Regions from separate parts of the Paenibacillus sp. FSL R10-2778 genome, predicted to be linked through region 2. Evidence: riboswitches for the same ligand, from Rfam matches in the RefSeq annotation. Region 2 holds a riboswitch; each other region holds the start of a gene.
The links. A riboswitch is a leader RNA that binds a small molecule or an ion and turns the genes downstream of it on or off. The one in region 2 is predicted to bind cyclic di-AMP.

Region 1 (8,094 bases), 1.6 Mb from region 2:
TCTCTATTTATAACGGAGCAATATTTGCCTGATATCGCGTTAATTGCAGGAATATTCCGCGTATACGGAATTAAGCTATTCCTCAGTGCTAACTTCGCCAGCCCGATACAGATCGGAGCATTGGAGACAGCTGATCCACTGGACCCAGCGGTGCGGCAATGGTGGAAAGATAAGGCGGGTGAGGTTTATCGAGTGATCCCTGATTTTGGCGGGTTTGTGGTCAAAGCAGATTCAGAAAATCGACCAGGGCCATTCACTTACGGGCGTGACCATGCCGATGGCGCTAATATGCTGGGAGAAGCACTGGAGCCGTTTGGCGGAATCGTGATTTGGCGTTGTTTCGTATATAACTGCAAGCAGGATTGGCGTGACCGTAAGACAGATCGGGCCAGAGCAGCGTATGATCATTTCAAACCATTGGATGGCCGATTTAATGATAATGTAGTGCTGCAAATCAAGAATGGACCGATGGATTTTCAAGTCAGAGAACCGGTATCTCCGCTGTTTGGCGCACTGGAACATACCAATCATCTGATGGAGTTTCAGATTGCTCAAGAATATACAGGGCAGCAGCGGCATCTCTGTTATCTCGTTCCACAGTGGAAAGAAGTCCTTGATTTCAATACTTATGCCAAAGGGCAAACTACACTTGTGAAACATATTGTGGACGGATCGGTGTGGGGAAATAAATATAATGGTGTGGCTGCTGTAACTAATGTTGGGGATGACATGAACTGGACGGGGCATGGGTTAGCTCAAGCCAATCTGTATGGATATGGGAGATTAATTTGGAATCCGGAGCTGACGGCAAAAGAAATAGCTGAGGAATGGATTCGCCTTACCTTTGGCACTGATGAAGGTCTAGTGGCTGCTATTCGCGGGATGTTAATGGACTCATGGAGGATTTACGAATCTTACACAGCTCCATTAGGTGTGGGCTGGATGGTTAATCCGGATCATCATTATGGGCCGAATGTGGATGGATATGAATACGCCAAGTGGGGAACGTACCATTATGCGGATCATAAGGGCATTGGTGTGGATCGTTCAGTCAAATCGGGAACGGGGTATAGCGGACAGTATATAGGTCTTAATGCATCAAATTATGAGAATCTAGCGTCTTGTCCAGAAGAGCTGCTGCTGTTCTTCCATCATGTTCCATACACGCATGTTCTGCAATCGGGACAAACGGTTATACAACATATCTACGATACTCATTTCGAGGGGGCAGAGCAGGCTGCACAGCTTCTAGCAACATGGGAATCACTTGAAGGCAGCATGGATAGTGGATTGTATGTGCAAGTGAAGCAACGTCTTGAAGAGCAAGCAGAGCATGCGCAGGAATGGAGAGATCGGATCAATACGTATTTTTACCGCAAGAGCGGAATTGAGGATCTTAAAGGCAGAAAGATTTATTAGATTTTGAACCGAGGGATGATGATAGTGAGCCTCACGATTAGAGCGATTTTGAAAGATTTAATGGGAACTGTGGAACAGGTAGAAGGGACTGTGGATATTCTGAACCCAGGGGAACCGGAAACTGAAGTCACAGGGATTATTACGGCCTTTTCTGCCACACAAAATATTGTGGAGCAAGCAATAGCGTTAGGAGCCAATTTGCTGATCACGCATGAAGGTGTATTTTATAGCCATCATGCGGCGAACGAGTGGTTAGAAGGTGATCCGGTTTATCATGCGAAAAAAAGTCTGATCGAACATTCCCCAATAGCTATTTTTCGTTATCATGATTATTGGCATCGGCAAGAGCCGGATGGGATTATGATGGGTTTGCTGCGAGAGCTGGATTGGTCAGACTATGTGGAAGAGCAGCAAGCGGCTGCTACGATTCTCACTATTCCTGCTATGACTGTAATGGAAGCTGCTCAGTATATTAAAAGTAAGCTAGGCATCTCTTATGTACGCGCTGCTGGTGACCTGTCTCTGTCCTGCAAACGTGTAGGGATATTAGTAGGTTACAGAGGAGGCGGGATGATGGCTATTCCGCTTTTTAATGATCACAATCTTGATTTAATTATCGCTGGAGAGGGACCAGAGTGGGAGACTCCGGAATATGTGCGGGATGCAGGGCACCAAGGAAAATCTAAAGCGCTCATCATGTTAGGTCATGCGGAGAGTGAAGCGCCGGGGATGAAATATTTAGCTGAAATCTTAGCAGACAAATATCCCATGCTTCCTACCCGGTTCATTGCTGAACAACCCATCTATCAGATGGTTTAATCTGGGGAAATTAAGAGTACGGAATAAATAAACATATTATGGAGAAAATGAAGGGAAACAGGTCACTGAGAAAGGAGTGTTTCAATGGAAATTCCTTTGGAGGCTGATGAAGTATTAAGTCGGATCAAAAAGCTGCAAAGCGACGGAAGCTCAATCAGTAAAAAACAAGTAAAGCAAAGCGACCCAGAGCTTATGAGAAGTGCGCTGTTCTTTTTTCCAAGCTGGGAGCATGCATTGAAAAACGCCGATCTTTTGTAGCCATAGTATTGTAAAAGGAAGCTAAGTGGACAGGGGGAGATCTCTGATTCTGCTTAGCTTTTTTCTTTTTTATGAAATCATTCGTGCTGTTCATGTGAAATAATATTAACAAGCTTGCCAAACGGATCGGGGACATAGAAACGACGAACACCCCAAGGTACAGAAACTGGCCCAATATTGGTATTGAAGATTGTCGTTTCTTATTAAATAGGAAAGTACTGGTGAATCACCCCCTTTTTCGCTTGCTTCAGAGCTGTTTTTCTAAAGAAAACGAGTAAACAAGAGCAAAAGAAAGAGAAAATGAAGAGTATGCTTAATATGAAATGAAAAGCATTGCTTTCAACATTATTTTGACCAGAGCCCTCCTTTACAAGAAAACCTTACAAGAGTATGATTCATCTCAGAACTGAGAATTATCTTAAATTTACAATTACATAAGCAATCCGCTTAATTTCCGTTTCTGGAAAGCGGGGGAACCAACAACTGGCAGCCGATGTGAGAGTCGGCACTGGTTATGGGGTGAATCCTGTTCCGGGTGCATAATATGCATCCCTGCAGGTAGGGCAACTCTCACTGCCCGAATCCGACAGCTAACCTCGTAAGCGTATGGAGAGAGGATGAATGGCGTGTTTAGTGATGAATAGCCACAGAGAATCCCTCTGTGGTTTTTTGCTGCGTTTTTAAGCAGATATAGTCGTAGAATTTATTATGAAAGAGGTGTTACCTTTGCCTATCGCTAAACTGAACGGAACTTCGCTCTATTATGAAATCAATGGAACTGGCACTCCGGTTGTGTTTATCCATGGACATGGATTAACACACAGTATGTTCAAACCACAGCTGGAGTATTTTTCCGATAAATATAAAGTGATTTTGTGCGATTTACGGGGGAATGGCAAGTCTGGTAAACTGCTGGAGGCCCCACATGAGATTATTGAGACGCAATGTCTGGATCTGATTATGCTGTTGAATGACCTAGGTATCCGTGAAGCAGTTTTTGTAGGAATCGCCTATGGTGGCTTAGTCGTTCAGCATATTGCCAAACAATATCCTGAGCGTGTAAAAGCAATTGTGGTCGCGGATAGCTTTTGTAGGACTCACGGATCAACAATAGTAGGGAAAATACAAACTATGGCAGCATATTGCAGTTTACTAATGTATTATCTCCCAAGCGAGCTGGTGTTGCCTTCGATTCGGATGATGTACCGAGAGCGCTGGAGTCTGGCCTACAATGAGATTAGAAGAGGACTGCTGGACAAACGCCCCCGGGAGCTATATCGGCAAAGGCTGGCTACGAGCCATGTTGATTACACCAGATGTTTAAAGGCTTTTAAACGTCCCGCTTTGTGTATTGTAGGGGACTTTAATGAATTTGGAGTGAATTGTATGAAGGAAATGGTGTCTCAGCTGCCGCAGGCGCAGTTGGCGATTATTCCGAACGCATTAGATCCAAGTAATCTGTGCCAACCGGAGCAATTCAATGCGATTCTTCAACGTTTCTTAGAGAAGCAGCAGGGCAGTCAGCAGATTAGCTGATCTATTGGGAGACCTTCACAAGCGAAGCGTTTAAGTGAGAAAAAAGACGTCCAATAGCCAGGGAGCACGAGCTGGCTATTGGACGTCCTTTTGGGTTGAAATTTAGGGGAATTCTCCCTAAAATGAAGGAGATTATGGCTCCTAGAAAGTGGATTAGGGAAATCCTCCCTAATAATAGGATGTTTTTAGGAAGGATTTCAAGGATTTCCCTAATATAATGGACATCCAACTAAAGGCTGGCTTATCAGTAGTAAAATCTACGAATGAGCCAGCCTTTGGTTATTTTACTAACCGATGGATGTTGAACATTTACAAGCATATTGTACCTAGAACGCCACTTAATGTCCCACCCTACCACAGCATCAAATATAGCTCACCCGACGTGGGAAAGAACGGTAGACCTAAGTAGTGATAGTAAGTGTATAGAGGAAGGCGTAACAAGCAGCACATCTGCTACTCTTGCTTTTTGTACAATGCGATCTACTCGTGTAAGATTAAGATAATTCATACTAAAGGAGCTGAGTCATGATGTCTCAAGCTGAAACTATAAAACTGACTTCATTATCTTCAAAAGGGGGCTGCGGCTGCAAAATCGGTCCCGCCGATCTCATGCAGGTTATTCGCAGTCTGCCACCAACTGTTCCTAACCCGGACCTACTAGTAGGTCTTGATACTAGTGATGATGCAGGGGTGTATCGTTTAAGTGATGAATTAGCGTTAGTGCAAACTGTTGATTTTTTCACGCCGATCGTGGATGATCCCTATTCATTTGGTCAAATTGCAGCAGCCAATGCATTAAGCGATATATATGCGATGGGTGGAAAGCCGCTTACGGTGCTTAATATTGTGGCTTTTCCTATTTCTGTTTTAGATAAAAGCGTTCTTGGTGACATTTTGCGCGGTGCAGCGGATAAAGTACAGGAAGCAGGAGCTACTCTTGTGGGCGGACATTCCATCGACGATAAAGAGCCCAAATTCGGATTGGCCGTTACGGGCCTTGTGCATCCTGACAAAGTAAGAACGAATGCGGGCGCCAAGGTGGGAGACAAGCTGATTCTAACGAAGCCTATCGGTGTGGGGATCTTAACAACTTCCATTAAAAAGGATCAGCTATCTCCTGAAGAAACCACACGCCTTACGACAGTAATGTCTACTTTGAATAAAAAAGCGGCTGAAATCATGGAGCCTTATGATGTACATGCTTGTACAGATGTTACCGGATTTGGGCTACTGGGACATGCCTCGGAAATGGCTAAAGGGAGCGGCACGGGCCTGATCATTCGTCAAGACGATGTACCGATGCTGCCAAGAGTAAGAGAGCTTGCGGAACAGGGATTTGTTCCAGGAGGCACTAAGAATAACTTTGCCCATCTGGAAGGCAGCATTCTTTATCCGGAAGAGATGGACCAACTAAGCCGCTATATTCTATGTGACGCTGTGACTTCTGGCGGATTGCTGATCTCTGTGGCCCCCGAACAAAGCGAAGATTTGCTAAAAGAGTTAGTAGATGCAGGGGTAGAAGCGGCATTGATCGGAGAGGTAACGGAAGAGCATCCGGGTCAGATTACGGTTATAGCTGCTGTGGAATAACTGTTGTATATCAGCTTAGAGCAAATTATGAAGGTTAGCCACCAGAGGAGAGAGCATATTGTTTCAGGACATTACACTGGAAGAACTTAGAGTGTTAAAAAACAAGAAGCAGATCACCATTATTGATGTTAGATCTCCTTCTGAATATAAAGATGCAACGCTGCCGGATAGTTTGAATATTCCCTTTTTTGATGATCAGGAACGGGCTGAAGTAGGGACGTTGTATAAACAGACAAGTGTGCAGGCCGCGAAAGAACGTGGTTTGGAGATTGCTGCGGCAAAACTGCCTTCTTTTGTCAAAGAATTTGCAGCGATTCAAGGAGACAAAGCAGTATTCTGCTGGAGGGGAGGTATGCGCAGCCGTACAACTGCGACCGTACTCTCTTTAATGGATATTCATGCTTACCGGCTGATAGGCGGCTATAAGGCTTATCGTAAATGGGTGCTCGACGAATTGGAGTCCTATGAATGTAAGGCGAAGTCTTATGTGATTCACGGAAATACAGGCACAGGTAAAACCAATCTGTTACACCGCCTGAAAGCGCAAGGCTACCCCGTTCTGGATTTGGAAGGGATGGCAGGTCATCGTGGTTCTATTTTTGGTGAGATTGGCCTTCGTGCGAACAATCAAAAAACGTTCGATAGTCTTCTTTTAGAGGAGTTAATTAAGATCGGGGATTCTCCTTATGTACTATTTGAAGCGGAGAGCAAAAAGATTGGTAAGGTAGTAATGCCCCCATTTATGGCCGAGCAAAAAGAGAGCGGAACACAGATCTGGATTGAGATGCCTTTGCAAGCCAGAGTGCAGCAAATCCTTGAGGATTACCGGCCAGAAGAGTACAAGGAGCAGTGTATTTCTGCATTTCGGAGTATTAAATCCCGAATTCATATCCCTGTTGCAGCAGAAATCGAACGATGCTTGCAGGCGGATTTGTTCGGCGAAGCTGTGGCGCTGCTGCTAGAATATTACTATGATCCTAGATACGATTATACGTCCACTCAGTATGAAGGCATTGAGAGAGTTACTTTTAAAGTGAATAATCTGGATGAAGCTGAGACTGCTGTGCGTTCTTTTTTAAAACATCAAGAAGTATAAGTTTCGCGTTATGGTTAAAGGGGGCTTTACTTAATATGATCTATTTAGATTACAACGCTACAACACCAGTAGATAAGGAAGTAGCAGAGGTTATGATCCCTTATCTTTACGGTCATTTTGGGAATCCCTCAAGCAGTCATTCTTTGGGGCGGGAAGCTAAACTCGGAATAGAGCAGGCAAGAACACAGGTGGCTGATTTCCTGAATTGTGCGCCGGGTGAGGTGCTTTTTACCAGTGGGGGTAGTGAGTCTAATAATACTGTCATTAAAGGAGTAGCCCAAACGTATCGCCATAAAGGTAATCACATTATCCTGTCTGCTATTGAGCATCCAGCTGTAATTAAACCTTGTCAGTACCTGGAGCAGATGGGATACAACCTGACTTATGTACCTGTTGACTCTTATGGAATGGTGCAGGTTGACGATGTGAAAAAGCAGCTCACGGACCAAACCATTCTGGTCTCCATCATGCACTCTAATAACGAAACGGGCACGATCCAGCCGATCAAGGAAATAGCTGAGGTCTGCCACCAACGGGGCATTCTTATTCATACAGATGCTTCACAATCTGCGGGAAAAGTAGACCTCGATGTAGCGGATTTGGGAGTGGATTTTCTAACGCTTGCAGGCCATAAATTATATGCGCCCAAAGGCATTGGAGCATTGTACATTCGGGACGGCATTCACATTGAGCCTTTGATACACGGTGCGGGCCATGAACAGGGGCGAAGAGCGGGGACAGAAAATACACCCTACATTATTGGCTTAGGAAAAGCCTGTGAGCTTGCTGCTGACTCTGATTCTAGAAAAAGAGTTAAGCAAGTTACGGAGTATTTCTATGGAAGACTGCAGGAGTCTTTTGGCGAAAAAATTCATTTGAATGGTCATAAACACAAGCGCTTGCCTAACACCCTTAACGTTAGTTTTCTTGGAGCAGTGGGTCATGAAATTATCGATTCCCTGGAAGCTGTGGCGGCTTCAACGGGCTCGGCGTGCCATTCCGGTGAAACGTTGATTTCGCCTGTTTTAAAGGCTATGCATGTGTCGGAGAATATTGGACGGGGAGCGGTTCGTTTTAGTGTGGGACGATATACGACTACAGCGGAAATCGATGAGGTCATCGATAAGCTGAAGGTGTATTTGTTATGAGGTTCGTTTTTGCAAACAGTGACAAAGTGTGAATTCTAGTGAACGCACTATGATTCTCAGTGAACGGATTATGGCTCCCAGTGAACGGAATCGCTATCGGACTCAGGCGCTCTTATTTGCAATATTTTCCTATTTTTGAGTTGCTATAGGACTCCATAGGCGTTATTAGTACAAAATAGACACTACTGAGCATCATTTCTGCCCAATAGCGCCTCTCAGGTCCGATAA
Region 2 (8,094 bases):
CAATCCTGCTGCTGCTGTTGTTCTCGAATTTTTTTATATATCTCATATACAATCTTAGAGTCTAAACAGTCTTTACAAGAAGAAGGTGTGCTGAACTGGCGAAGGGCTTGGATCTGGTTCTGGCCAAATGCATAGCCTACAATGTACCTGTGATTATGTTCTTCGAACCACAAGGCCCCGAAACAAACGTAATTTAGACTTATCGGCTCAAGCAGCCCTTGATGTATCCCTAAATAATAGTGCTTCAAAACATTCACCCCATCCAGCGTGCTATCACCTAATAAGCTCAGGTAACGCAAAAACCGCAGCAAGAGGAGGACCTCTGCTGCGGTTTTGGATTACAGGCAGATATACCTGGGCCAAAGCGTGGCGGATCAAGGGTCTCTCTCTTTACGCTTACGAGGTTAGCTGTCGGATTCGGACGGTGAGAGTCGCCCTACCTATTGAGACTTATGCAGTCTCCTTTGGATTCACCCCAAGTAGGCCAGGTGGCCTGATGGTTCCCCCGTTCCCTGCGAATGCAGGAACTCAGCGTTGATTGTTTTTCATGAATTAGATTCAACCCGAATCATACTCTTTTCAAGATTTTCTGTAAAAAACGGAAAATGTTCTTTTAGAGCAATTTTAACCATATCCTGCCGACTACGACTGAAAAACGAGGTAAATAGGTATTTATGGCGTGTTATCGCGCCTCTTTCTCGCTCAGCCTCAGCTTCTTGCGTTTCTACCTATAATGGGAATTTGCAGTATTTTCGCTCTAAAAAGGTGAATAAAATCACATGGGTTATAGATAGCGATTAAACGCTCCAAACTCGAGTAAACAAGAGATATAGAGAGATTAGATATCAAGTAAGCGCTATCTAATGGGAAAATAGTTTTTAATTTGCATTATTTTGGCATCATTCAGGTTTTACAAGTCTTCGTGCATAAGAGTATGATTACTCCTGTTTCAACGACAATCGAATATTTGATCCGCTTAATTTCCGGTAAGGAAAGCGGGGGAACCAACAATCGGCAGCCGATGTGAGAGTCGGAAGCAGATTATGGGGTGAATCCTGTAGAGGGTGTGAGTGAGCTCGCATCTATACAGGTAGGGCGACTCTCACCGCCCGAATCCGACAGCTAACCTCGTAAGCGTATGGAGAGAGGATGAGTGCAATGTGACCGCTAGCGAGCCACAGAGGAGATCCTTTGTGGCTTTTTGCTGTGCTCTTAGAAGCAAAGCATTTATGGAGGCCTCCCCTAAGAGGTCGCTAAATTCATCATTAGCGGTATTTGTAAGGCAGCGTCTAATGACGTGACACAACCGAGCTTTAGGTTGTGCCCGAAAATGACGATAGGTCAACATCCTTTCGGAGATTTTCGTTGCCTCCTTGTTGTAAATGAGCAGGAGGAGAAAAAAAGATGACGGATCAGAATGAATATGTGCTTGTATGTGCGCCTACAAAGGCGGGAGAACATTTCATTAAACTTCTGAAGTTCAGGGGTATTAAGATGGCGGGATTAACCAACAATGTGGCTGAGAAAGCTTTACTTGAGGAGCTCGGGATTGAGCAGGTTATTCTAGTGGATACCCGCCATCAGAGCACTTGGTTTCGCCCATCGTTCCCGGTAGGCAGGGTATATCTGTTTGAGAGCAGCTTTCCGCTTTGCTGCCGCTATATTCAGATGTGCCGTACCTGGACGACACAGCCGATTTTTGTGATTACAAGTTCAATAAATCCTAGATTGGTCTATAAAAGACTTGGTGCGAGCTATGTAATCTATTCCCATAGTGGTGATGCTGATTTTCTAATCGATAGATCACCTCATCAAGGATAATGGAAGGAGTGCGGAAGATATGATGGATCTGTATATGGTGGCTTCGTTAGCTGTAATTTACGGGTTATTTTATGGCTTTATGCGCTGGTGCGCAGGTGTAGTTGAGGATACGGGGAGGGATAAGCTGTGATTCTAGTAATCGCTGTTACCCTACTGTTGTTTTTATATCTGGTTTACGCGTTGATTCATCCTGAGAAATTTTAAGGAGGGGCATTCATGGGCATTTTGCAAATAGTCGTCGTAATTGTAATTCTCATCTTGCTGGTCAAGCCGATGGGAACGTATTTATATCATGTATTTTCTAACGAACCGAATCGTACGGATCGCTGGTTTGCAGGCACAGAGAAAGGTATTTATAAGCTGATCGGCCTGAAAAAACGGGACGGAATGTCCTGGAAGAAGTATGCACTCAGCTTTGTTTTAACTAATATCGTACTGGTTGCTTTCAGTTATATTTTTCTGAGATTACAGCGGGGATTGCCGCTGAACCCGAATGGAATTGCCGATATGGAACAGACGCTTTCATTCAATACGGTGATCAGCTTTATGACCAATACGAACCTGCAGCATTATAGCGGGGAGACGGGACTATCGTATTTTTCACAAATGGCAGTCATCACGATGATGATGTTCACGTCTGCAGCGAGCGGATTTTCTGTTGCGGTTGCTTTTGTCAGAGGGATTACAGGACAGAAATCAGTCGGGAACTTTTTCGAGGACTTCGTAAAAGCACATATTCGTGTATTCATTCCATTAGCTCTGCTAGTTTCATTGGTGCTGGTAGGATTGCATGTGCCACAAACGCTCAAGCCATCGCTTGAGGTCACTACACTCGAAGGGCAGACACAACAAATCGCTATCGGTCCAGTCGCTTCTTTGGAATCAATTAAACACTTAGGTACGAATGGTGGCGGCTTCTTCGGAGCCAATTCAGCGCATCCTTTCGAGAACCCTAATCCACTTACGAACGTGCTGGAGATTCTCTCTATGTGGATGCTGCCAGCCTCTCTGCCATATATGTACGGATTGTTCGCTAAGAACAAACGTCAGGGCTGGGTGATTTTCACAGCAATGATGACCTTGTTCGTACTACTGCTGGGATTGAATTATTATGCGGAAACCAAAGGCAATCCAGCTATCAATGCGCTGGGGATCGAGTCTTCGCAAGGTAGCATGGAAGGTAAAGAGGTACGTTTTGGTATCCCGCAATCTTCGTTGTTCACTTCGGTAACAACGGCAGCTACGACAGGTAGTGTTAACAATATGCATGATACGCTGACACCGCTGGGTGGCATTACCCCTCTGGCCCTAATGATGCTCAACAATGTCTTCGGGGGAAAAGGTGTCGGACTAATCAATATGCTGATGTATGCCATCATGGGTGTCTTCTTATGTGGACTAATGGTTGGCAGAACACCAGAGTTTCTCGGGCGAAAGATAGAAGCCAAGGAGATGAAGCTAATTGCGATTGCTATCCTTGTGCATCCGTTCATTATCCTTGTACCAACAGCAGGTGCGTTCTTAACGGACTTGGGCAACGGTTCCATCACGAATCCCGGATTCCATGGACTTAGCCAAGTGTTATATGAATATGTCTCTTCTGCCGCGAACAATGGTTCAGGATTTGAAGGGCTTGCGGACAACACCACCTTTTGGAATGTTACAACCGGGATCGTAATGCTGCTTGGCCGTTATGTCTCTATAATCGCGATGCTGGCAGTTGCAGGCTCACTGATCCAGAAGAAGCCAGTTCCTGAGACGATTGGCACATTCCGCACAGACAATGGTCTGTTCACCGGAATTCTGATTGGTACAGTAGTAATTATCGGTGCGCTGACGTTTCTGCCGGTCATTGTGCTCGGCCCGATTGCAGAATATTTGACCTTACGGTAGGAAGAGGGAGAACAAGATGAGTACTGTAAAAAGAAAAAAGCTGCTGACGGGACCCATACTCCTAAGCGCTATAAAGGATAGCTTTATTAAGCTTAACCCGGTGACGTTAATCAAAAATCCGGTCATGTTCGTAGTCGAAATCGGTACGATTATTGTATTGCTTATGGTACTGGCCCCCGGATATTTTAATGCAGAGAAATCGGTAGGCTTCAATATCACAGTGTTGTTCATTCTGCTATTCACAGTGCTGTTTGCCAACTTCGCTGAAGCGCTGGCTGAAGGCCGCGGGAAAGCCCAGGCGGATTCACTCAAGAAAACGAAACAGGATATCACAGCTAACAAACTCGTTGGAGGGTCTGTGAAGACCGTTTCTTCTTCCGAGCTTCGTAAAGGAGATATTGTCATCGTCAGTCAGGGAGAACTTATCCCTGGCGATGGTGAAGTAATTGAAGGGCTGGCCTCCGTAGATGAATCTGCAATAACAGGTGAATCTGCACCTGTTATTAAGGAAGCCGGCGGAGATTTTGGCTCAGTCACAGGCGGCACCCGGGTAGTCAGTGATGAGATTAAAGTCAAAATTACCAGTGACCCCGGTGAGTCATTCCTGGATCGGATGATCTCCCTCGTTGAAGGGGCGAAACGTCAAAAGACACCCAATGAAATTGCACTAAATACACTCTTGATCAGTCTGACGTTGATTTTCCTGATTGTAGTAGTGACCTTGCGGCCAATTGCGACTTATCTGGGCGTTGATCTAGATATTCCTGTTATGATCGCCTTGCTGGTCTGTCTGATCCCGACCACAATCGGGGGTCTGCTCTCCGCTATCGGGATAGCAGGGATGGACCGCGTCACACAGTTTAATGTCCTTGCTATGTCAGGGAAGGCCGTTGAAGCTGCCGGCGACATTAATACAATGATTCTAGATAAGACCGGTACGATTACTTTCGGAAACCGGATGGCGAGTGATTTTGTGCCAGTTGGAGATGAAACGGAAGCTGAGCTTACGGCTTGGGCAGCTATTAGTTCGCTAAAGGATGAGACTCCGGAAGGACGTTCTGTTATTGAGCTGGCTAAGAAGCTGGAACGCAGCTATGACAGCAAACTTGCTGAAGGCGGAGAGTTCGTAGAGTTTAAGGCTGAGACCCGGATGAGTGGTATAGATCTGCGTGATGGACGATCTGTTCGTAAAGGGGCAGTCGATTCCGTGAAGAAATGGGTACAGTCGAAGGGCGGAGTCATTCCCGCGAACCTCGACAGTAATTCCGATGCTATCGCTCGGATGGGGGGGACCCCGCTTGCTGTTGCGGTAGACAACCGGATTTATGGACTTATTTACTTAAAGGATACAGTTAAGCCAGGCATGAAAGAGCGGTTTGATGAGCTGCGAAAAATGGGAATCAAGACTATCATGTGTACAGGGGACAATCCGCTGACCGCAGCTACTATTGCCCGTGAAGCAGGGGTAGATGATTTTATTGCAGAGAGTACACCTGAGGATAAAATAGCGGTTATCCGCCGTGAGCAGAACGAAGGCAAGCTGGTGGCAATGACTGGTGATGGTACGAATGACGCACCTGCCCTTGCCCAAGCTGATGTGGGCTTAGCGATGAACAGTGGGACTACAGCCGCTAAGGAAGCAGCAAACATGGTTGATCTGGACTCCGATCCCTCGAAGATCATTGAGGTTGTAGCTATTGGTAAACAGCTACTGATGACGCGGGGCGCGTTGACAACGTTCAGTATTGCGAATGATATCGCTAAATACTTCGCAATTATTCCGGCAATGTTCATGCTCGCCATTCCTGAAATGGAAGCCCTGAATGTCATGGGATTGGGTTCACCTAGCTCGGCAATTATATCTGCATTAATATTTAATGCGATTATTATTCCGCTGCTGATCCCATTGGCTATGAAAGGTGTCTCGTATAAAGCGATGAGTTCTACGAAGCTGCTGGGACGTAATATTTTTATCTATGGTTTAGGTGGAGTAGTCGTTCCTTTTGCGGGCATCAAGCTTATTGATTTGCTCGTAAGTGTATGGATTTAACAACGGATTGACTAATCATTGAAAGGGTGAGAGCATCGTGAATAACAGAAAATCGATTGCGGACGCTGAAGAACAGTTGTCATCATCGAAGGGTGCTAATTTCTTTATTATATTACGGCTATGTCTAGTGTTTATTGTTCTTTGCGGAGTGATTTATCCTCTGACTACTACAGCGATTGCTCAAGTTCTGATGCCATCGCAAGCGAACGGCAGTCAGCTGAAGAATGACGCTGGAGTAGTTGTGGGCTCAGAACTCATCGGGCAAAGCTTTACGGACCCGGCATTATTCCATGGCCGTGTATCCAGCATTGATTATAAAGCGGAAGCCTCAGGCTCCAATAACTACGGCCCATCCAACCCGGATATGCTGCAGCGGACGAAGGATTCCATCACACAGTGGCAGCTTGATAATCCGGATGTGCCTGTAAACAAGCTGCCGGTTGATTTAGTAACCAACTCGGGTTCAGGTCTTGATCCGCATATCACTCCTGCGTCGGCAATTGTGCAGATTCCCCGGATCAGTAATTTGACTGGGATTCCAGCCGCGCAGCTGGAAGAGCTAGTGAATAAGCAGACCGAAGGTCGCGATCTAGGGCTGTTTGGTGAAAAGCGGGTAAATGTTCTGAAGCTGAACATGGAGCTGCAGAAATTAACGAACAAATAAATATAGCTAATATCCCTGCCCGATTGTTCAAACTGGGTCAGGGATATCTTGCTTTCTGGCATAGAAGAGTGAATGGATGAACGGGTTATTAAGGAGTGGTCTTGATGGGAACATATCGGAGGAAGACGCCGGAGGAACTGCTGCTCTCTATTTATGAGCTGCATCGTGGACGTCTGAAGATCTATATAGGTCCGGTCAGTGGATCAGGCAAGACCTATCAGATGCTGCGTGAGGGTCAGGCGCTGAAAGCTCAGGGCATCGATGTTGTAATCTGTGCGGTTTCAACCAACCAAAGTCCAGAAACAAGGGATCAGCTGGGTGACTTGGAACGGATTCCAAGTATTCATTGGTTTCAGAAGGAGATCGAGAAGAAGGATCTGGACGTGGAGGCCATTGTGGCGCGTAATCCAGAGGTTGTACTGACCGATGGATTGGCTCATCATAATCGCGAGGGTGCGGAGAGATCGACTAGGCTGGAGGATATCAAATATTTATTGGGCTGTGGAATTAGTGTCATCACAACTGTAAACGTATACGAGCTGGAAGGCGCAGCAGATCTTGCGCGGAAGTGGACGGGGATTGAGGTGGAATATTCCTTGCCTGCGGAAGTGCTCACCCTTGCAGATGATATCGTTCTAATTGATGTGACTCCGGAAAAGATACTTCAACGTTTGTCCGAAGGACATTTGGGCAAGAAGCAGCGGACTTCGCTTTTTAACAAAGGGAATCTAAGCAAGCTGCGGGAGCTGGCGCTGAGAATGGTTGCGGAGGATGTTAATGGTTCGCTGGAGAAGCATCGGGAGGAGCAAGGATTGCTGGGGGCTTCGGGGATTGCCGAAAAAGTGTTGGTGTCCGCACAGTATTATTGGAATGGCTCGATTCATATCCGCCGTGGGCAGCAAATCGCTAAACGGTTAAACGGAGATCTGGCGGTGGTATCCTTCTGGAAGCAGGGCCTGACGCCCTCTAAGGAAGCAGCAACCTTCAAGCGATCCCTATGGAAGCTGACTGAGAAGATTGGGGCCTCGATGGAGGAGATTTCTTTTCGCTCGAAGAGGGAGATTCCGGGACTTCTAGTGAAATACGCCATCCAGCATAATATTACCCGTATCGTTATGGGTCACTCTAAGCAAACGGCGTGGCAGGAGCTGTGGAAGGGTTCGATTGCTAACTCATTGTTAAAGCAAATCCGCGGAGTAGATGTGTTTTTCGTGGCTGATCGTGCTGAGCGTGAGGGAGAACGTGTTCTTCCTACCCGGCAGAGCCGAAATGAGCGGAAAGCTGATGCCTATCACAGATTAAGCACTCAGGAAGTAAAGGATAAAATCGATGCGATTCGTGGGGGCACATTTAAAGTGTACATTGGTGCTGCTCCCGGGGTGGGCAAGACTTATAAGATGCTGCGAGAAGGAAATGATCTCTTAAAGAGAGGGATCGATGTTGTTATTGGACTACTAGAAACGCATGGACGTAAAGAAACCCTTGAACAGATCGGTGATCTGGAGATCCTTCCGCGACTGAGCATTGACTATCGGGGGACTGTCCTTGAGGAAATGGATACGGCAGCTATTATTAAGCGTAATCCGGAGGTCGTACTGGTAGATGAACTGGCACATACCAATATGCCGGGCAGCAAGCATAAGAAGCGGTATATGGATGTTATGGA
Region 3 (8,094 bases), 1.7 Mb from region 2:
ACACTACGCATGGTCCATAGTCATATGGCATATTAAAATCCAATACGTTTCCTACTCTTTACTCCATAAAAAAGAAGCTGCCCCCAAGTAGAATTCACTACTTTTGAGTCAGCTTCTTTTCCTATGATTCTTGGTTCACAACTTCACTCTCAAAACGGTCAATACTTTCATTAGGACCAATGAGTACCATAACATCGCCTTCACTTAAATAATCATGGGCAGTTGGAGCGACGATTATTCCGCTTTCCCTATTTAGGGCAACAATACTGCAGCCATATTTAGCTCTTGTATTTAAATCAGACAAGCTTCTGCCGTTCATGCAGGACGGTACGGTCAGCTCGACAATTTTATAATCCTTGGACAGTTCAATATAATCCAGCAAATTGGGCGTCACCAGCTGATGTGCCACACGAATCCCCATATCCCGCTCCGGAAAAATAACCCGATCAACCCCCAGCCGCGACAGTGCGCGGCCATGAAGGATAGAGATTGCCTTAGCCACCACTTGCTTGACTCCAATCTCCTTCAACAAAATGGCCGCCAGAATGCTTCTCTCCATATTGTCACCAATCGCAACAATCCCACAATCAAAGTTCCGTACACCAAGCGAGCGCATAATTCCCTCATCTGTAGCATCTGCTACTACCGTATGCGTCAGCTGATCGCTCATTTCCTCCACGCGTTCTTCATGGTGGTCAATGCCGAGCACCTCGTAGCCCATTTCCATCAGCTCAAGCGCCAGGCTTGAACCGAAGCGACCTAAGCCGATTACTACAAATTGCTGTGCTTTCATTTCTAATTAACTCCTATCCAATAATTATTTTACCTTCCGGATACTTATACAGTGGTTTACCCTGTTTGGGACCGAGTGCATACGCTAAGGTTAGTGGACCTAGCCGACCTGCAAACATCGTCAGACAGAGTAGAATCTTACCGATCGCTGACAGTTCCGGAGTTAGCCCCATAGTCAGTCCTACCGTAGCAAAGGCGGAGGTCGTCTCAAACAAGATTGCCAAGAAATTACTGTCTTCAGTTGTGGAGAGTATCATCGACACAGAGGCGATTAACAACAAAGCCAGCAGCGTGATCGTTAATGCCTTGTAGATGCGCTCCTGAGCCAGCCGATAACGGAACAACACAACATCTTCCCGTCCACGCAGCATAGCAATTACAGCACCAATCATCATCGTAAAGGTTGTTGTCTTAATCCCCCCGCCCGTTGAGCCCGGAGAAGCACCAATAAACATAAGAATCACTATAAAAAATTGTGTAGCCTGCCGAAGTCCAGCAATATCTACTGTGTTCGCGCCAGCCGTACGGGGAGACACGGATTGAAAGAAGGCCGATAATATTTTACCGCCGAAATTCAGTGAACCCAGGGTACGAGTGTTAGTAAACTCAAATATAAAAATAACCAAAGCTCCGATCAGAATCAGCCCTGTACTGGTGGACAGGACAACTTTACTATGTAGAGACAGCCTGCGGGTTACCCGAAACTCCACCAGATCTGACATTACAATAAAACCAATCCCGCCGGAGACAATCAGAAACATCACAATAATATTCACAAGCGGATCATATACATAATCAGTTAAACTGCGAAAATCCCCAAAAATATCGAACCCCGCATTATTAAACATAGACACCGCATGAAATATGCCATAATAAATCGCTTTTCCCAACGGCATATCAAAAGCCCAGCGAATAGACAGCAGCACAGCGGCACAGCCTTCTATGACAAGAGAATATATGAGGACTCTCCGGATCAGTCGCACAATTCCTTCCATAGAGCCTTGATTCATGGCTTCCTGTAGGATTAGCCTGTCCCGCAAAGATATTTTACGCTTTAACACCAGTGAAAATAGAGTGGCCATGGTCATAAAACCTAAGCCGCCGATCTGGATCAGAATCATAATTACGGTTTTCCCAAAAATCGTGAACGAAGTTCCGGTATCCAGCACAACAAGCCCTGTAACACAGGTTGCCGACGTTGAAGTAAATAATGCATCAATAAATTCCACGGAATTCCCGCTTGTGCTTGAGATGGGCAGCATAAGCAGCAGGGCCCCTATCAGAATGATCGATGCAAAACCAAGCACCAGTATCTGCGGCGGCGAGAGCTTCAGAAACTTAAATTCAGAAATCCTGCGAAACTGTGAAGCCACTTTGCTCACCTTCTTATCAAAAATTCCAACAAAAAAAGCACTGGAAAACCAATGCTGACTTGGTTCCTGCAGTAAATTAGCCTACGAGGTTAGCTGTCGGATTCGGACTGTGCAGGCTGCCCTATTCGTTCCCAGAACGAAATTCACCCCTGATGAAAGTGCCATTTATCGTGTACACTCCACTTTTCATCACTTCTTATGGTTCCCCCGTTTTCACCAGAAATTCGGCTACTATACAATTGCATACAAATTATATACGTTATTTAGTGAATTCACAAAGACACAATTAATGCTCATTCACATGAAAAAATGCGGTTTAAAGAGACTGCATCAAAAGGAGTGCCTTTTCTCATCACTTTTCCGTGTTTTCCCTGCAATTACACCGATTCTCATCATTCGTGCAGAAATGAACACGATAAAATTCATGGTATAAATTCACATGACTATTCTATACTATCTCTATTACCCATAAAAAGAACATATAATGTTTTTTGTAACCAACCAGGCACTAATACTATAATGGAACATAACATTGTCAGTACATAACAAGGAGGCGTTACATGAATCCCGTCGGCCAGCCCTTACAGCAACGTGCCCTCTCCAAGAGGCTCATCATCTCGGGCATTATCGGTCTTATTCTATTTATTATGTTTCAGATTTCCCCTTCACTGCTTAGTAGCCCTACAGGTGAAGATACCACCGTCATTAGCAAGGCAGAAGCCCGTGACCAAGCCATATTATTTGCAGAACAAAAGCTCAACTACACCGAAGCACCAAACGATCAATGGAATGTACTTTACCAGACGGACTCTTCCTTTTATGGCTATATGTCTCGCGAGAAGCTTGTGGAGGACTACACCAAGAAAAAATTGGATCAAAAATATCCTTTTGATGTCTTTCGGGCAACGCTTACTCCTTCAGCGGAGCAAGAGCCGCAAATCATCGTTGACCTCAATATGTATACCGGTAAGATTGTCGCTTTCTCAAAGGCTGCAAAAGTTACCTCCGAAGAGGGGTTAGGCATCGCTTCCGTTGGTGCAAAAGAGGACAAGGGAGCTGACCTCACTCTAGCGCAGAAGGAGAATCTTGCTCGTCCTTGGCTTCAGGAATGGGAAGTAAATCCTGCCAAGCTACAAATTGAATCGAATACAGGAAGCCATGGGCTAGTGTATACGGATAGTACTGTTCAGGTCGGCGAATCCTTATTGCACTATTATTTTGATTTCAGTGGAGAGCAGGTATCCAGCTTTAATGCCGGATTCACTGCACCGGCTTGGCATACCTCCTACGTACAAGGACAGACCTCTTTAGCGGAAAAGCTAACATTATTCGGTTACGGTATACCCACACTGATTTTAGGAATTCTGGCACTCGTCTACAGTATTCTTAGAAGAGAGCATACTTCCTTTAAACGTGGAGTATTCCTAAGCTCAGCCTATTTTGTAATCATGATGATCAGCACCTATAATATGCTTCCTGAATCAACGGGCGAAGGGCTAGAAGCACAGATTACCTCTGTCATTATGTTTATCATTTATGCTTTGTACAGCCTGCTGATGTCCTCCTTGCTCTACTTCTCTTTAGTGGGCGGCAATGGCCTATGGCGAAAAGAGGAAGGCATGAACCCTTGGCCCCGCGCCAAAGAGCCCGGCTACGGACAATATGTGTTGGACAGTATCCGGGCTGGATACATCTGGGCTTTCGTTCTGCTAGGGGTGCAGACGGTTATGTTCATCATATTATCGTTTACCTTGCACAATTGGTCTACTACAGACGCCACCCAATCTCCTTATAACATGAGATATGCTTGGCTTCTGCCTATCGTCGCATGGCTCGCTGGTTTATCTGAGGAAGCCATTTATCGCTTTTTCGGAATTCCTATGCTGAAAAAGGTGTTCCGGAACACTTTTATCGCTTGCTTGATCACCACGCTGGTTTGGGCGTTTGGCCATACGTTATATCCGATCTATCCCATCAGCTCCCGTCCCATTGAGCTGACTGTAATCGGGCTGCTGTTCAGCTATATTTTCCTTCGTTACGGGTTTATTGCTGTCATGTTCAGCCACGTCGTGTTTGACAGCATCCTGATGGGCGCTACGCTGATCTTTATGAAGGAGAGCGTAAATGTAGGCGCGGGTATCTTCGCGATTATTATGCCGTTCATAGTCGCTTACATCGTCTATCGATTTAATCCACCACAGAAGCCTAAGCCGGTGGAGCCTTCTTCTTTGATTTAAACTAATGTGAAGACGTAATGAAATTAAAAAAGGGCATCAAAGCCGTTTTAGTCGCTGCTTTGATACCCTTTTTCTTTTGTCACCATTGCTATGAGGTTGGCTCTTCATCCTTGAGCGCATCAAGAATTTGTTTTGCCAGCTTTTCTCCAATAGAAAGTGTACGGAAATCATCCACGGAGGCTTCTTTAATTTTCTTAAGCGATCCGAAATGCTTTAGCAGCGCTTTACGGCGCTTCTCACCTATACCAGGTATAGAGTCCAGCTTGGAGGTAACCATGGACTTCCCGCGCTGTTCACGGTGGAAGGTGATCGCGAACCTATGGACCTCATCCTGAATCCGCTGCAAAAGGTAAAATTCCTGACTGTCCCGGGCTAGCGCGACAGGCTCTGGCGGATCTCCAACCAAAAGCTGAGCCGTCTTATGCTTATCATCCTTAACAAGGCCGCAGACCGGAATGAATAATCCCAGCTCATTCTCCAGAATATCAATAGCAGAGGAGATTTGCCCTTTCCCTCCATCGACCACGATAAGATCCGGTATCGGAAGATTCTCCTTCAATACCCGCTCATATCGCCGCCGAATGACCTCGCGCATCGTTCCATAATCATCCGCACCCACCACCGTACGAACCTTATATTTACGGTACTCTTTTCGTGCAGGCTTGCCATCAATGAAGACAACCATCGCTGAGACCGGATTAGTCCCCTGAATGTTCGAGTTATCGAACGCCTCAATACGGCTCAAGCGTTCAAGCCCCAAGCTCTCGCCTAAGCTGATCGCTGCTCCAGAGGTACGCTCTTCATCCCGTTCAATCAGCCGGAATTTCTCGTCGATAGCCACTCTTGCATTTTGACAAGCCATGCCAACCATCTGCTTCTTAAGACCGCGTTGTGGCACAAGCACCTTAATGCCCAGCCACTCCTGCAGAATGGAGGCGCCGCCAGCGGCATCCACGATCCCTGCTGCCGCAGCTTCCTCCGCCGCCGTCGCACGTGCCTCAGCCTCTTCAGCCGATTCAGGAGTATCTTCACCCTGTTGTAAATCCGCTTCTGCTGGAGCAGCTATGGCGATCTCGGGTTTAGTCTCTTTATTAGCCAGAGACTCCTCATCGAGCACATCCGGCAGCAGGATCTCCTGCGGCAAAGCGGGATTATCACTATAATACTGCGTCACATAAGACATAAAGTCACTGTAGGCTTCACCATAGAACGGGAACACGGAGGAATGGCGCTGAATCATCTTCCCTTGTCTCATGTACAGAATCTGTACACACATCCATCCCTTGTCTACAGCATAACCAAATACATCCCGGTCCTTAGTATCTGTAGTGTTGATCTTCTGCTTCTCCATTAATGCATCGATATGGATAATCTGATCCCGCAGTTCCTTCGCCCGCTCAAAATATAATTCCTCAGCAGCTTCCTGCATTTTTTGCTGTAAATCCTTTTTGACCGCCTCATGACCTCCGCCTAGAAAAGCAGCGATGTCCTGCGTAATCTGCTCATACTCGGATTTCTGAACCTCCTTCTCACACGGTGCCAAACACTGGCCCATGTGATAGTAAAGACAGACCTCCTTTGGCATCACGCCGCATTTACGAAGCGGGTACATACGATCTAGGAGCTTTTTTGTCTGCTGAGCAGCATAAGCATTAGGATAAGGGCCAAAATATTTTGCTTTATCTTTAATCACCCGGCGTGTAACCTCAAGGCGCGGGTGAGTTTCATTCGTTATTTTTATATAAGGAAACGTCTTGTCGTCTTTCAAAAGCACATTATAACGCGGCATATGTTTCTTAATCAGATTACACTCTAGAATGAGCGCTTCCATGTTACTGGACGTAACGATATATTCGAAATCAGCAATATTAGCGACAAGCCGCTGCGTTTTACCATTATGACTGCCTGTAAAATAAGACCGCACCCGATTCTTAAGTACCTTCGCTTTGCCCACATAAATAATAGTGCCTTCCTGATTCTTCATCAGATAGCAGCCAGGCAGATCGGGTAGTAGTGCCAGTTTATTGCGGATATTGTCCAAAATGATCCCCTCCAGCTAAATTGGACCCATGATTAGTTGGCATTCAGCACACAAAACGCCTCCGGAATGAACCGAAGGCGCTGAGTGGCAGGGCCGAGGCCCGAACAGTAGCATCTATCAATTATTGATGTTTTGCTACGATATTTTTCAGGGATTCTTTGGAGTTCAGTCCCACAACTTTATCTACCGGTTGACCATCTTTGAAGAAGATCAGAGTTGGGATACTCATAACACCAAAACGGGAAGCCGTTTCCGGATTCTCATCCACATTCAATTTTGCAATTTTCACATCGTCTCCGAGCTCTGTGGACAATTCATCCAAGATTGGAGCGAGCATTTTACAAGGACCACACCAAGGAGCCCAGAAGTCTACTACTACAGTACCTTGACCTTCCACTTCGTTACTGAAGGATTGGTCAGACACGTTCACGATAGCCATGATATTGTTCCTCCTTTAAGTTTTGCGAAGCATTACGCACATCTTAAGCCAAAGCTTAGTTCATGGAAGCTGCTCCGAAATATGAGTTAATAAATTGTTTCATGTAATATGATAACCAAATTACCACTTACCGACACATTACAAGTATAACATATCTTTATGGGATATGTGAAATATCACTCGCAATTATATTGCCTTCAATGTATTTTTTTTGCGTACTCTTTTCTTTACAACCTCCCCAGCATTTCGGTATACTTAAAGAAAGCGCATTAATTGTCAATGACTTATTTCATAAACAAATGTCAATTTGCATCTAATAATACAGGGCTTTGTCCCTGTAAGGAGGCAGAAACTATGGATGTTAACGCGCAAGTACGGGACCCACGAGAACATATCAACGAAGAACCCCGCAATGATCTTGGGGATTTAATGACCGGATTTTTCGGAATGACCACGTTTATGACGGTTGTCTTTTTCGGAATGGTCATCCTTAAGTTTATTCTCTCGGAGTAAAGGAATCATCGCACAATAAAAAGAAGCTGTCTCAAAAGTAGTGAATGCTACTTATGGGGCAGCTTCTTTTTTTGAGAATAATGAGGGAAAACCTCCCTGATTATAGCCGATATTTGCTATAAATCAACGGAATCAGGGAATTCCTCCCTAATAATCGGGAGAATATCTGTTTTCGCTGACGAATCAGTTCATTTTTAGGGAGACTTTCCTTAATTATCGATCAGATTCAGTATGCCCGCCAGATGCTGCAACCCGAAAGTGTGTTTGAACAAGTGAAAAACAATCAGGACTTAAGGAGATCCTGCTTCGTAGCAGGGAGAAAGCGGCGTTTGAGTTCGAATAACTAAAAAAACGAAGAGCAGCGATCCTCCAATAAAAGGGGGATCACTGCTCTTTTGAATTTTACATTATGAATATTCCAGGCTTATCTATTGGCCCCTCTTTGATTTTCCCCATGCAGTGGAAGAACATCCACAAAAGGAGCAATGCGATCCATTAGTCGTTGGCCTTTATAGACCTCTTCACCATCTTTGCTCGTAAAGCTAAGATGTTTCTCCAAGCCATCCAACGGATAATTCGAGGTGTAGAAGGTTGGTTTGCGGTTCATCCGATAATTCAAGATCGCCCCAAGTACATGATCACGAGCCCAAGGATTCAAATTTTCCGCACCAATGTCATCAAAAATAAGTAAATCGCAGT

Region 1: linked by a shared signal. The riboswitch ahead of NST40_RS26505 (alpha/beta hydrolase) and the one ahead of NST40_RS02690 (hypothetical protein) in region 2 are both predicted to bind cyclic di-AMP.
Region 3: linked by a shared signal. The riboswitch ahead of NST40_RS26040 (TrkH family potassium uptake protein) and the one ahead of NST40_RS02690 (hypothetical protein) in region 2 are both predicted to bind cyclic di-AMP.

What each region holds. Positions count from the first base shown of each region.
Region 1 is NZ_CP151956.1:5,915,405-5,923,498, reverse strand. It holds gene NST40_RS26525 (alpha-glucuronidase family glycosyl hydrolase) at 1-1,419, shown strand, start outside; gene NST40_RS26520 (Nif3-like dinuclear metal center hexameric protein) at 1,480-2,238, shown strand; gene NST40_RS26515 (hypothetical protein) at 2,323-2,496, shown strand; partial or broken gene NST40_RS26510 (glyoxalase) at 2,574-2,669, opposite strand; cyclic di-AMP (ydaO/yuaA leader) riboswitch at 2,931-3,117, shown strand; gene NST40_RS26505 (alpha/beta hydrolase) at 3,223-4,032, shown strand; gene selD (selenide, water dikinase SelD) at 4,561-5,622, shown strand; gene mnmH (tRNA 2-selenouridine(34) synthase MnmH) at 5,681-6,718, shown strand; gene NST40_RS26490 (cysteine desulfurase family protein) at 6,754-7,866, shown strand.
Region 2 is NZ_CP151956.1:603,398-611,491, forward strand. It holds gene NST40_RS02685 (hypothetical protein) at 1-311, opposite strand, end outside; cyclic di-AMP (ydaO/yuaA leader) riboswitch at 380-544, opposite strand; cyclic di-AMP (ydaO/yuaA leader) riboswitch at 964-1,153, shown strand; gene NST40_RS02690 (hypothetical protein) at 1,405-1,821, shown strand; gene kdpA (potassium-transporting ATPase subunit KdpA) at 2,038-3,714, shown strand; gene kdpB (potassium-transporting ATPase subunit KdpB) at 3,731-5,764, shown strand; gene kdpC (potassium-transporting ATPase subunit KdpC) at 5,820-6,428, shown strand; gene NST40_RS02710 (histidine kinase) at 6,533-8,094, shown strand, end outside.
Region 3 is NZ_CP151956.1:5,807,676-5,815,769, forward strand. It holds gene NST40_RS26035 (TrkA family potassium uptake protein) at 122-793, opposite strand; gene NST40_RS26040 (TrkH family potassium uptake protein) at 807-2,165, opposite strand; cyclic di-AMP (ydaO/yuaA leader) riboswitch at 2,230-2,405, opposite strand; gene NST40_RS26045 (CPBP family intramembrane glutamic endopeptidase) at 2,726-4,402, shown strand; gene uvrC (excinuclease ABC subunit UvrC) at 4,491-6,443, opposite strand; gene trxA (thioredoxin) at 6,565-6,882, opposite strand; gene NST40_RS26060 (YqzM family protein) at 7,237-7,395, shown strand; gene dnaI (primosomal protein DnaI) at 7,820-8,094, opposite strand, start outside.